DNA from 4 places in the Nitratireductor lacus genome. Region 1 is predicted to be linked to each of the others. Evidence: predicted binding sites of a transcription regulator. Region 1 holds the regulator's gene; each other region holds the start of a gene.
The links. The regulator PhoB, encoded in region 1, activates phosphate uptake and scavenging genes when phosphate is short. The targets are predictions, from matches to a motif close to TGTCATNNANCTGTCAT.
Positions count from the first base shown of each region.

Region 2: AC07E3_RS01140 (UDP-2,3-diacylglucosamine diphosphatase) is a predicted target of PhoB. The motif match lies at 1,432-1,448, and genes of this name have one in related genera.
Region 3: AC07E3_RS05280 (BtaA family protein) is a predicted target of PhoB. The motif match lies at 1,542-1,558, and genes of this name have one in related genera.
Region 4: phnF (phosphonate metabolism transcriptional regulator PhnF) is a predicted target of PhoB. The motif match lies at 2,040-2,056, and genes of this name have one in related genera.

Region 1 covers NZ_JBWKMB010000003.1:172,758-176,148, forward strand. Annotated here, with positions in the region: gene pstB (phosphate ABC transporter ATP-binding protein PstB) at 1-399, shown strand, start outside; gene phoU (phosphate signaling complex protein PhoU) at 422-1,132, shown strand; gene phoB (phosphate regulon transcriptional regulator PhoB) at 1,170-1,856, shown strand; gene AC07E3_RS03895 (hypothetical protein) at 1,923-2,249, opposite strand; gene AC07E3_RS03900 (DUF1328 domain-containing protein) at 2,341-2,508, opposite strand; gene AC07E3_RS03905 (response regulator) at 2,641-3,391, opposite strand, start outside.
Region 2 covers NZ_JBWKMB010000001.1:220,443-223,833, forward strand. Annotated here, with positions in the region: gene dgcA (N-acetyl-D-Glu racemase DgcA) at 1-528, shown strand, start outside; gene AC07E3_RS01140 (UDP-2,3-diacylglucosamine diphosphatase) at 553-1,383, opposite strand; gene AC07E3_RS01145 (NADP-dependent malic enzyme) at 1,689-3,391, shown strand, end outside.
Region 3 covers NZ_JBWKMB010000004.1:206,806-210,196, forward strand. Annotated here, with positions in the region: gene AC07E3_RS05275 (hydantoinase B/oxoprolinase family protein) at 1-1,462, shown strand, start outside; gene AC07E3_RS05280 (BtaA family protein) at 1,592-2,836, shown strand; gene AC07E3_RS05285 (class I SAM-dependent methyltransferase) at 2,839-3,391, shown strand, end outside.
Region 4 covers NZ_JBWKMB010000022.1:4,595-7,985, forward strand. Annotated here, with positions in the region: gene AC07E3_RS17275 (carbon-phosphorus lyase complex subunit) at 1-876, opposite strand, end outside; gene phnH (phosphonate C-P lyase system protein PhnH) at 880-1,491, opposite strand; gene phnG (phosphonate C-P lyase system protein PhnG) at 1,491-1,958, opposite strand; gene phnF (phosphonate metabolism transcriptional regulator PhnF) at 2,077-2,850, shown strand; gene AC07E3_RS17295 (ABC transporter substrate-binding protein) at 2,975-3,391, shown strand, end outside.

The DNA.
Region 1 (3,391 bases):
TTCGACGAGATCGTCGAGTCCAGCCTGCAAAAGGCCGGTCTCTTCAACGAGGTGAAGGACCGTTTGCATGAGCCTGGAACGGGTCTCTCCGGCGGCCAGCAGCAGCGTTTATGCATTGCGCGCGCCATCGCGGTTTCGCCCGAGGTGATCCTCATGGACGAACCGTGCTCGGCGCTCGACCCCATCGCCACCGCCAAGGTGGAGGAGCTGATCGACGAGCTGCGCGAGAACTACACCATCGTCATCGTCACGCACTCCATGCAGCAGGCGGCGCGCGTGTCGCAGCGCACGGCCATGTTCCATCTGGGCAACCTTGTCGAGGAAGGTCCGACGGACAAGATGTTCACCAACCCGGATGACAAGCGCACCCAGGATTACATCACCGGCCGCTTCGGTTGACGCACAGATAAGGAACCAGATCATGGGCGAGCACACAGTCAGCTCCTTCGATGAGGAACTCGGTGAGATCGACCGCCTCATCCGCGATATGGGCGATCTCTCCGGTGCGATGACCCGCGCCTCAACCAATGCCCTGCTCAACTCCGACACTGCGCTCGCGCAGCGTGTCATCTCCGACGACACGATCATGGATGCCAAGCAGCGCGATCTCGACGAGCGTGCGATTACGCTGATCGCCAAGCGCCAGCCGATGGCGCAGGACCTGCGCAGCGTTGTGGGTGCCATTCGCATGGCAGCCGATCTGGAGCGCATCGGCGATCTCGCCAAGAACATCGCCAAGCGCGTGAGCGCGGTCGGGCAGAGCGCCACGCCGCGCACGCTCGCCCATTCCATCGATGCGATGGCAGGTCTGGTGCTGCATCAGGTCAATGCGGTGGTCGAGCACTATGTGAAGCGCGATGCCGAAGCGCTGATCCGGTTGCGCGACGAGGATGAGAAGATCGACATCCAGTATACGTCGGTGTTTCGCGAACTGCTGACCTACATGATGGAGGATCCGCGCAATATCACGTCGTGCACGCATCTTCTGTTCTGCGCCAAGAATCTCGAACGCATCGGCGATCACGTGACGAATATCGCCGAAAATGCCTATTATGTGGTGACGGGGGAACAGCTTCCGGTCCAGCGGCCGAAGCTCGATGAAACACAGATGACGGTCGATGCGGATGCGTAGACGGCCGTAGCAATGCCCTAGGAGAATGCCTTCCATGATTGCCCCCAAGGTCATGGTCGTTGAAGACGACGAACCGCTCTGCGTCCTGCTGAAATACAATCTGGAGGCCGAGGGTTATCAGGTAGAGATGATATCGCGCGGCGATGAAGCCGAGGTGCGCCTGCAGGAAAATGTCCCGGATCTGCTCGTTCTGGACTGGATGGTCCCGGCTGTGTCGGGCATCGAACTGTGTCGCCGGCTTCGCATGCGCCCGGAAACCGAGCGCCTGCCGATCATCATGCTCACCGCGCGCGGTGAGGAAAGCGACCGCGTTCGTGGTCTTTCCACCGGGGCCGACGATTATCTCGTGAAGCCCTTTTCGACGCCGGAGTTCGTGGCGCGTGTCCGCGCGCTCCTGCGCCGGGCCAAGCCGGAAGTGCTGTCAACGGTTCTCTCCGTCGGCGACATCGTGCTCGACCGGGAATCGCACCGCGTCTACCGGCGCAAGAATGAAATCCGTCTCGGGCCGACAGAGTTCCGTCTTCTGGAATTCATGATGCAGCACCCGGGCCGCGTTTTCTCGCGCAGCCAGTTGCTCGACAATGTCTGGGGTGAAACGATCTATATCGACGAGCGCACGGTTGACGTCCATGTGGGCCGGTTGCGCAAGGCTGTGAATCAGGGCCGGCTTCCCGACGTGATCCGCACCATTCGCGGCGCCGGCTACGCGATCCGTGAAGCCTGAGACAGACCGACACAAAAACCCCGGCGCAATTGCCGGGGTTTTTGCATGTCGTTGCAGTCGGTTCGATCACTTCATGAGCGTGCTTGCGGGCCTGCCATGTTCGTTCCGGGCAACCGCAAAGCTCGTCACCGGCTCAAGGGTGGCCGTCAGCTTGCCGTCGTCCGTAACGTCCCATTCCAGAACCGCGTCGTCATAGACGAGCGCCGGATCAACATAGACACATGTCGCCATAACACGCGGAGCCTCGTTTTCGAGCTCACGCATCGAGACGGGCCTTTCCGCCTCGCACTCCTCGAATGTCTCATAGACAGGCGTGGGGGCGGGAAGTTCGCGGCATTCGGCCATGTTGCCGGAGCAGCCGACAATCAGAAGAAGCGCAGCGATGTGTTCCATGGCGTTCTCCTTTCACTGTCTCCCCGAAGCGGAAGCCATGGATGGTCCGCCTCGCCGGGTGCCGCATTCGTTTACGTCATTGTCCCTTTGTTTAACCGCGTCTCCTCAGCAGCCCCATGATCAGGGAAATGGCAAGAAGAGCGAGGAAAATATAGAACAGGATCTGCGCGATCCCTGCGGACGCGCCTGCAATCCCACCGAAGCCGAGGGCGCCGGCGATGAGCGCGACGACCAGAAATATGAGTGCCCAGTAAAGCATGCTGTCTCTCCGTTTAGTTATGGCTGTTAAACGTCTGCGCAGGGAGATTGGTTCCCGGTCGAAAGAAAACCGGCAAAATAAAAGGCCGCCGTGGAGGGGCGGCCCTTCGGAAGCGGCGAAGCCAGCACTCAATCAGGCAGCGGCGCGTGCCTGGTGATCGAAGAACAGCGCCTGGCTGATCAGCGCCTTGACCATTTCGGGACTGAACGGCTTGGTGACCAGGAAAGTCGGCTCCGGGCGTTCACCGGTCAGCAATCTCTCCGGGAAAGCCGTGATGAAGATGACGGGAACGGTCGCCGCTTCGAGAATTTCGTTCACGGCATCGAGGCCCGAGCTTCCATCCGCAAGCTGGATGTCGGCAAGCACCATTTTCGGCTGTGTCTTCGCGAACATCTCTACGGCCTGCTTGTGCGTGCGGGCGTTGCCGACAACCCGATGACCGAGGCTTTCGACCATCTCCTCGATATCCATGGCAATCAGAGGCTCATCCTCGATGATCAGGATATCGGTTGCCACCTGGCGGGAGATCTCCTCGCTGGCCTCGTGCAGCATTGCGTTGATACCGTTGAGATCGGTCTCAAGAATCTCCGCTGCCTCCTCCGGCCGAAAGTTCTCGACCGCCACCAGAAGGAAAGCCTGGCGTGGACGTGGCGCGAGGGATGACAGATTGCTCGAGGCGCGCTGTTCCCAGGCAGAGGCAGGGGCGGTGTCGGGCACTGGCACATCAAGCGTTTCGAACAGCGATGTGAACAGCCTGAAGAGCGCGATCCTGTCGGTCGACGCTTCGGGAAAGATGCTCGTGTCGGCAATAAGCGCTTCAAGCACCGCGGCCACCAGGGCGTCACCGCTCGATTGAGAACCGGATACCGCTCTTGAAAAGCGC
Region 2 (3,391 bases), on a different contig from region 1:
GGTGAAAACGATGCGGCACGCATTCATGCCGTGGCGGGTGCTGCCCCCGACAGCCGCCTGATCGTCGATGCCAATGAAGGCTGGACCGAAGGAAACATCCGCGAAAACATGCTGGCGGCAGCAGAATTCCACGTTGCCCTGATCGAACAGCCGCTACCCGCCGGAAAGGACGGGATTCTGCGCGACATCCCGCACCCGGTGCCAATCTGCGCGGATGAGAGCGTGCACACCGCCGACAGCCTCCCCGAACTTGCCGGGCTCTACGATTTCGTCAACATCAAGCTCGACAAGACCGGCGGCCTCACAGCGGCGCTGGACCTGCGCGACCGCGCTCGTGAAATGGGGTTTGGCGTGATGGTGGGATGCATGGTGGGCACGTCGCTCGCCATGGCACCGGCGGTGCTGCTGGCCCAGGGCGCCGATTTCGTGGACCTGGACGGCCCGCTGCTTCTGGCGAAGGACCGTCCGCACGGACTGAGCTATTCCGGCTCACTAGTCTCGCCCCCTTCGCCGCAGCTCTGGGGCTGAAGGCGCTTTGGCGATCAGGGCCGCTCAGGCGGCCTTGATCCGCTCCCCCTGAAATGCAGCAACGATGGCGCGCTCCTTCGAAGCCGCAGCCGCAGACTCGACATCGAGAATCTGCGCCCACGTGATAATCTCGAAGCTGCCGTCGAAATTCTCGGCAAGCGCCGTGCAGCTTTCGACCCAGTCGCCCGTGTTCATGTAGCTTATGCCGCGAATGTCTTCCATCGCGGCATGATGGATGTGTCCGCAGATAACGCCGTCAACCTCGGAGCGCTGGGCTTCCTGGGCAAGCACGTCCTGGAACGAGCTTATGAACTTGACCGCCTTCTTGACCTTGATCTTTGCCCAGGAAGAAAACGACCAGTATGGACGTCGAAGAAACCGCCGCACGCGCGCGATGACACGGTTGATGACAATGGCGAGGTCGTAGGCCTTGTCGCCCAGATAGGCAAGCCAGCGCACATTATGCACGACCTGGTCGAACTGATCGCCGTGGATGACGAGAAATCTGCGCCCGTCTGCGGCCTCGTGGATCACGCGGTCAGCAACGACGATGCCGCCGAAGTGGACGCCCTGAAACGAGCGAAGAAACTCATCGTGGTTGCCCGCGATGTAGGTGATCTCGGCTCCCTTGCGCGCCTTGCGCAGGAGCTTTTGCACCACATCATTGTGCGCCGCCGGCCAGTGCCACGAGCGCTTGAGACGCCAACCGTCGACAATGTCTCCGACCAGATAAATCTGCTCCGCATCGTGATAGCGCAGAAAATCGATCAGAAACTCGGCCTTCGCCGGCTTCGAGCCGAGGTGGATGTCGGAGATGAAGAGTGCGCGAAATTTGCGGTGTTCAGCGCCGGTCATTGTCCCGCCTGAGCCTTGTTAAGTCGCGCATTCTATGGCCCGATTCATGTCACAGACATATGACGACTACCGTTTCGATACGGAAAAATGGCGTTGAAGAACGGCAAAACGCCGCGCCGGGCACGATTCCGGCGTATGAAACTGCTTCTCGACATTCAGCGCTGGAAAAAGCGCCGGCGAGCGCCTAAGCACATGAGACGATTCATACCGTTTGAGCGCCGCGACCTTTCAGGTTCCGATGACGCCCGAACACCGTGCCGCAAGCCAAACGGCCACGCCGCCAGAGCCATGATGTGGAGCCGCTGATGTCAACCAAGAACAAGAAACCACAGAGATCAGAATTCGACGAAGCCGCGCTCTTCTTTCACCGCCATCCCACTCCCGGAAAGCTGGAAATTCAGGCCACCAAGCCACTGGGTAACCAGCGTGACCTGGCGCTTGCCTATTCGCCCGGCGTCGCCGCCCCCTGCATGGCCATCCATGACGATCCGAAAAGTGCTGCGGACTATACGGCACGGGCCAATCTCGTGGCCGTGGTCTCCAATGGTTCAGCCGTGCTCGGGCTCGGCAATATCGGCCCGCTCGCTTCCAAGCCGGTGATGGAGGGCAAGGCGGTTCTGTTCAAAAAGTTTGCCGGCATAGACGTGTTCGACATCGAGATCGACGCGCCGGAAATCGACCGCATGGTGGAGACGGTCGCGGCACTCGAACCGACCTTCGGCGGCATCAATCTGGAGGACATCAAGGCACCCGAATGCTTCGAGGTCGAGGAACAGTTGAAAGCCCGCATGGGCATTCCGGTGTTCCATGACGACCAGCACGGCACAGCCATCATTGTGGCCGCGGCCGTTCTGAACGGCCTCGAACTGGCCGGCAAGGACATCGCCTCGGCAAAGATAGTTTCTTCGGGCGCGGGAGCGGCCGCGCTTGCCTGTCTCAACCTGCTCGTTTCGCTTGGTGCGAAGACCGAAAACATCTGGCTTACGGATCGGCACGGCGTCGTCTATGAGGGCCGCAGGGAAGAGATGGACCGCTGGAAAGCGCCCTATGTGAAAGACACGGACGCCCGCAAGCTGGCCGAAGTGATCGGCGGAGCGGATGTGTTCCTCGGGCTCTCGGCGGCTGGAGTGCTGAAGCCGGAAATGCTGGCGGACATGGCCGAAAAACCGCTGATCCTGGCGCTCGCCAATCCTGTGCCCGAGATCATGCCGGACGTGGCACGCGAAGCGCGGCCTGACGCCATGATCTGCACCGGGCGCTCGGACTTCCCGAACCAGGTGAACAACGTTCTGTGCTTCCCCTACATCTTCCGCGGGGCGCTCGACGTGGGTGCGACCGCGATCAACGAGGAGATGAAGCGCGCTGCCGTCAAGGCAATCGCGGGCCTCGCCCGCGAAGAACCATCCGATGTCGCAGCACGCGCCTATTCGGGCGAGACACCAATCTTCGGCCCGGACTTTCTGATCCCCTCACCCTTCGATCCGCGTCTCATCCTGCGCATCGCACCGGCTGTTGCCGAAGCGGCCATGAAGAGCGGTGTCGCGGCGCGCCCCATCGAGGACATGGACCAGTATCTCGACCGGCTGAACCGCTTCGTGTTCCGCTCCGGCCTGGTGATGAAACCCGTCTTCTCGGCAGCCAAGGGCGCGGGCACCAAGCGTGTGATCTATGCAGACGGAGAGGACGAACGGGTGCTGCGCGCAGCCCAGGTCGTGATCGAAGAAGGCATAGCCGAACCCATCATCATCGGCCGCCCGCACGTGGTGGAAACGCGCCTGAAGCGCTATGGCCTGCGTATTCGTCCCGGCGAGGATTTTTCGATCATCAACCCGGAAGACGATCCGCGCTATCGCGACTATGTTGATCTTCTGGTGCAACTGGCCGGCCGGCGCGGCGTGACGCCCGAAGCCGCGCGCACCCTTGTACGCACGAACACCACCGTGATTGCAGCCATCGCCATGATGCGCGACGAGGCAGACGCCATGATCTGCGGTCTTGAAGGCCGGTT
Region 3 (3,391 bases), on a different contig from region 1:
TTCGGTGAACATCAAGGAGCGGCTCGACTTCTCCTGCGCGGTCTTCGACCAGAATGGCGCGCTGGTGGCCAATGCCCCGCACATGCCGGTGCATCTAGGCTCCATGGACCGCTCGGTGGAAACCGTCATCCGGCTGAACAAGGGCAATATCCGCCCCGGCGACGTGTTCGCGCTGAACGCGCCTTACAATGGCGGCACGCATCTGCCCGACATCACGGTGGTCACGCCCGTGTTTGACGATCACGGCGAGAACATCCTGTTCTACACCGCCTCGCGCGGCCACCATGCCGATGTCGGCGGCACAGCACCCGGCTCCATGACGCCGCTGGCGACCACGGTGGATGAGGAAGGCGTTCTGTTCGACAATTTCCGCCTGGTCGAAGGCGGCAGGTTCCGCGAAGAGGAGCTGCACACGCTTCTCACCGACCACGCCTATCCGGCGCGCAACCCGCACCAGAACATCGCCGATCTGAAAGCGCAGATCGCCGCCAACGAAAAGGGCGTGGCGGAACTGCGCAAGATGATCGACCAGTTCGGTCTGGACGTGGTGCAGGCCTATATGGGCCATGTGCAGGACAATGCGGCGGAAGCCGTGCGCCGCGTGCTCGAACGCCTGCCGGATGCGTCGGAATATGAATATCCGACCGACACGGGCCAGGTGATCAAGGTGAAGATCACCGTCGACCGCGAGAAGCGCGAGGCGACCGTCGACTTCACCGGCACGTCGAACGTTCAGAAGAACAATTTCAACGCGCCTGAACCGGTGACCCGCGCGGCCGTGCTCTATGCCTTCCGCGTGATGGTGGAAGGGCAGATCCCGATGAATGCGGGCTGCCTGCGGCCAATCAACATCGTGATCCCGGAAGACTGCATGCTGCGCCCCTCCTATCCGGCGGCGGTCGTGGCCGGCAATGTGGAGACGTCCCAGCACGTCACCAATGCGCTGTTCGGCGCGATGAAGGCCATCGCCAACAGCCAGGGCACGATGAACAACCTGACCTTCGGCAATGAAGAGTATCAGTATTACGAGACCATCTGTTCCGGCTCACCGGCCGGTCGCATGAATGACGGTCGCGGCTTCGACGGTGCGTCGGGCGTTCATGTCCACATGACCAATTCGCGCCTGACGGACCCGGAAATCCTCGAACTGCGCTTCCCGGTTCTGCTCGAGGACTTCCACATCCGCGAAGGCTCCGGCGGCAAGGGCAAGTGGAATGCGGGCGACGGCACGCGCCGCACCATCCGCTTCCTGAAGACCATGGAATGCGCCATTCTCTCCTCCCACCGCAGCGGGCCGCCACGCGGCGTTGAGGGCGGTGGCGATGGCGAAATGGGCAAGACCGAGGTGCGCCGCAAGGACGGTCATGTCGAAACGCTCAAGGGCTGCGACCAGACGGTGATCGAGGCCGGTGAAGCGGTGATCGTCACCACGCCCACCGCCGGCGGGTTCGGCAAGGCGTAGAGCGCTCGGCACTGCGGGCGGGGAATATTCCCCGCCTTTAACAGCCCCGTCACACTCGGTCATTCAGCGTTCACGCGCCTGTCATGGAAGCGCAGTAGCCCCTCAGGGAAAGATTGAGGGGAGAGACCCATGACAGATCTTTCAGCCGGCACCGGCCTTTCCACCCGCCGCCATCTCGGCAAGGCGGTCTATCAGAACAGCGCCACCACGCGCGCCGGCCTTTCCGAACGCCTCTTCGCCCTTCTTTTCTCGGGCCTCGTCTATCCGCAGATATGGGAAGACCCGGACGTGGACATCGCAGCGATGGAACTCGATGAAAGCCATCGCGTCGTCACCATCGCGTCGGGCGGCTGCAATGTGCTGGCCTATCTCACCCGCCAGCCGGCGAAGATCGACGCCGTGGACCTGAACGCCGCGCATGTGGCGCTCAACCGGCTGAAGCTCACCGCCTTCAAGACGCTGCCCGCCCATGGCGACCTGCTGCGCTTCTTCGGCGCAACCAACCAGCGCAGCAACAGCGAGGCCTATCGCCGCTTCATCGCGCCGGCGCTCGACACCCAGTCGCGCCGGCACTGGGAAAGCCGCGGGCCGCTTGGCCGCAGGCGCATCGACGCCTTCACGCGCAATTTCTACCGCAAGGGCCTGCTGGGCTTCTTCATCGCCACCGGCCACACGGTCGCAAAGTTCTATGGCGTGAACCCGGCCGACATCATGAAGTCGCGCTCACTGCGCGATCAGCGCATCTTCTTCGATGAGCAGTTACGTCCGCTGTTCGACCGTGGGCTCGTGCGCTGGGCCACCTCGCGCAAGGCATCGCTTTTTGGTCTCGGCATTCCGCCGGCACAGTATGACTCGCTGATCACGGCGGGTGACGGCACCATGGCGGACGTTCTGTCGAGCCGGCTTGAAAAACTTGCCTGCCATTTTCCGCTGAAGGAAAACTATTTCGCCTGGCAGGCCTTCGCCCGCCATTACCCTGCACAGGGCGAAGCCACCCTGCCCGCCTATCTGGAGCGCAGGAATTTCGACACGATCCGCGCTGCGGCGGACAATGTGACGGTGCATCACGCGAACCTGATGGATGTGCTGGGCAGCAAGCCGGCGCAGAGCGTGGACCGCTATGTGCTGCTCGACGCGCAGGACTGGATGAACGACGATCAGCTCAACGCGCTGTGGGGCGAGATCACCCGCACGGCAGCACCCGGCGCGCGCGTCATCTTCCGCACAGCCGCAGCCCCGAGCCTGCTGCCGGGCCGCGTGAACGACGACATTCTGAACCAGTGGCGCTATGAGAAACTCCGCTCGCGCGAGCTCTCGGCCAATGACCGCTCGGCGATCTATGGCGGGTTCCACCTTTATGTGAAAGCGGCCTGAGAATGGCCATGCCGCAGACCGCCGGCCACGCCAGCCTGATGGACGGCGTCTATCGCCGCCAGCGCCATATCTACGACCTGACGCGCAAATATTATCTGCTTGGGCGTGACGGGCTGATTGGCGGGCTGAATGTGCCGGAAGGCGGCGCGGTGCTGGAGCTGGGCTGCGGAACGGGGCGTAATCTGGCGCTCGTTTCGGACCGTTATCCGAAGGCGCGGCTTTTCGGCCTCGACATCTCGCAGGAGATGCTTGCCACTGCAAGGCGGCGCATGGAGCGCGAGGGGATCGACGCCCGACTGGCCAAAGCCGATGCATCGTCTTTCGATGCCGAAGCGCTGTTCGGGCAGTCGCATTTCGACCGGGTTTTCATTTCCTATTCTCTGTCGATGATCCCGCCTTGGCGCGAGACCATTGCCGCCGGGCTCGACTGCGTTGCGCCGGGCGGCTCGCTGCACATCGTGGATTTCGGCCAGCAGGAACGGCTACCCGGTTGGTTTCGCGCAGGACTGCGCCGCTGGCTTGCGGCCTTCCACGTGACACCGCGTGATTCACTGC
Region 4 (3,391 bases), on a different contig from region 1:
GCACAGCGACATGGCCATGGCCTTGCGCTCAGACTGGCCGAACACCAGCCCATAGCCGCGGGTAAACTGCGGCGGCACCTTCTTCGACCCCTTGAACTGATTGACCATCTGGCATTCGGTGACGCGGATGCGGCCGAGCGTGAGCGGGAAGTCGAGTTCCGGCACGTCGATCTCCACATCCACTTCGCCAATGCGGATTTCGCCGGCAAAGGGGTGGTTGCGGCCATAGCCGCGCTGGGTGGAATAGCCGAGCGCCAGAAGGAAACCCTCGTCGCCGCGCGACAGGGCCTGAAGGCGCTGGTCGCGCTCCATGGGGAATTCTGGCGGCTCGCGGGTGATGTCGCCGGGCTCGCGGTCTTCCGGCAGGGAGCCGTCTTCCTCGATCAGGCCTTCATTGGCGAGAATGTCGGACACGCGGGGCATGGCTTCTTCGGCTTCGCTGCGCGCCTCGGGCGCTGCCGGTTCGGCGTCTTCGGCCAGTTCCGGGTCAAGCAGGCGGTGCGTGTAATCGAAGGTGGGGCCGAGAAGCTGCCCGCCGGGCAGATCCTTGTAGGTGGCGGAGACGCGCCGCTCGACCAGCATGGCCGCCGTGTCGACGGGGCGCGTGTAGCCGAAGCGCGGCAGGGTGGTGCGGTAGGCGCGAAGAAGGAAGATCGCCTCGATCATGTCGCCGCGCGCCTGCTTGACGGCGAGCGCCGCAAGGCCCGTGTCGTAAAGCGAGCCTTCGGACATGACGCGGTCGACGGCGAGCGAAAGCTGGCTGGCGATCTGTTCGAGCGTGATGGCGGGCACGTTGCGGTCGCCGCGGCGGCGGTCGGCCAGAAGCCGGTGCGCGTTCTGGATGGCGGCTTCGCCGCCCTTGACGGCTACATACATGGCTCAGGCCTCCTGGCTGGTGATGCGGGTGGAGCGGGGCAGGGCCGCAAGGCCCTCGCGGCTGACCAGGATCAGGTCGATGCCGCGCGGAAAGCGGGCGTGGTTCTGCGCCCACTGGCGGGTGAAGTGACGCGGCATGGGATGGGGCGCGAGGCGGGCCTCGTTTTCGATGCCGGGGCCGTCGAGAACCAGTTCCTCACCGCCCGAAAGATCGCTCACCTGAAGAACGAGTGTGGCCGAACGGTCGGGATATTCCTGCGAGCCTTGAGCAAAATTCTCCAGCCCGATCAGGTGCTCGGGATCGGCCGACAGGACGAAATGCGCATCGGCCGGCGTGTTGGCGAGCGGCGCGCCGGTGTGGAAGGCGAGCCAGGCGCGGACGGCATCGTCGTCCGCAAGCGCGGGATCGAGCCAGATCGGCGTGTCCTGATCGCAAAGCGCCAGCGCAACGGCGGCGGCCTCTGGCGTCAGCGGTGCGGGCGGTTTGGCAAGCGCTACGCCCCTGTGGATCGTGCCCGGCTCGGCCATGGCCTGCATGACGGCGCGAAAAATGGTCTGGGCGTCGAAGACCGGGTTCTGGAAACCGCCTTCGATGGCGATGGAATCGAGCGTCATCAGTCCTCTCCGCGAACCATGGTGAAGAAGTCGACCTTGGTGGCCGCCGTTTCGGCGCGACGGGTCGCGTCGGCCTCGATGCGGCGGGCGCGCAGCGGCGCGAGGATCTTTGCCTCGATTTGGGCTTCAAGGTCCGGTTTCTGGCGCAGCGCGTCGATCAGGGCGGCAACCCGCACCTTCATTTTCTCGCGGCCAAGCGCATAGGCATGGCCAACCTCGCCGCCGGGAAGCTTGACGGTGGCGCGCGTGACGGTGGCTTCGCCGAAGTTGAACGGCGCGCCGCCGCCGCCCACGCGGCCGCGAACGGTTACGAGGCCGGTTTCGGGTCCGCGCAGCGTTTCAGCTTCGTCGGGCAGCCCGGCTTCGTTCCAGAGCTGCATGAGATCGGCGCCGCTCGCCATGGCCAGCACCGCCATCGCTTCACGCCGCCGCTCGGTGACCGCCTGTCTTTCCTGTCGTGAGACCATGATGTCTCCTTCCTCGCTCGCCAATTTGTCTATTGTTCTAGACAACTAAACATATTATGGGTTTTTGCCTAACGGGTGTCCATGACGCGCTGATGACAGCGCAGCCGGGGAGAACGGAATTTTGGCGCAGGCGAAGGAAAAGGAAGCGGTGATCGAGCGGCGCAGCGGCGTAGCGCTCTGGCGGCAGATCGCCGACCGTATGCGGCGCGAGATCGGCGAAGGCGTGCTCGGCAGCGAGGGGCGTATGCCCCCCGAGATGGCGTTGGCCGAACGCTTTGGTGTCAATCGGCACACGGTGCGCACCGCCATTGCAGCTCTGGTGCAGGAGGGCGTCCTGCGCGCAGAGCAGGGGCGCGGCACCTTCGTGGAAGGGCGAAAGCGGCTGGCTTATCCCATCCGCAGTCGTACGCGGTTCTCCGAGGGACTGGCTGGGCAGTCGCGCGGGCTTGCGGCCGATCTGCTCGACCACGCGGTTGAAGCGGCGCCGATTGATGTTGCTCGCGCTCTGATGCTTGCTCCCGGCTCGCCCGTGATCCGGCTTGAAACACGCTCGCATGCTGACGGGCGGCCTGTTTCCCGGGCCAGAAGCTGGTTTGATGCGCACCGGTTTTCCGGCATGGCGGAAGCATTTGAGCGCTCGCGTTCGATCACGGCGTCGTTCAGGGAGCTTGGGCTCGCCGATTATCTGCGCCAGAGCACCACGGTGACAGCGCAGCACGCCGATGCCGGTGACCTGAAAGACCTGAATCTCTCGCCCGGTGCAATCGTTCTCGTCACCATCGCCATCAATGTCGATACCGACGGCCGCCCCGTCCAGTATTCGCAGACCCGCTTTGCCGCAGACCGGATCGAGCTGCACATTCCCGGCGCTGGCATGGAGACAGGCGACTGACGCTGCACTTCACCTGACACTCACCGTGAAGTGACCGTAGCGCGAGGCGGTTTACGTTGATTTGATCTGCCCTGACGTGCTCTATCCCAACGGGTTTCAACCAAGGGCAACAAAGGGGTTTCGCTTGCGCGCACTGCTTTTCTCGACTGCACTTCTGGCCATTGGCGTGGTTTCAGCCGCGGCCGATACGACACAGCCCGATCCCTCGAACTGGGATGCGGTTCTGAAGGATGCGCGGGGCGAGACGGTCTATTTCAATGCCTGGGGCGGGTCGCAGAACATCAATGCCTATATCGATTGGGCCGGCGCGGAGCTGAAAGAGCGCTACGGCGTCACGCTCAGACATGTGAAGCTCGAGGATACCGCTAGCGCGGTCGCCACCGTGGTGGCGGAAAAGGCCGCCGGTCGCGATATGGGCGGAACGGTCGATCTCATCTGGATCAATGGCGAGAATTTTGCCGCCATGAAGCGGCAGGGGCTGATCCTCTCGCCGGGCTGGGCGGAAAAGCTGCCGAACTGGGCCTTTGTCGATGTCGAGAAC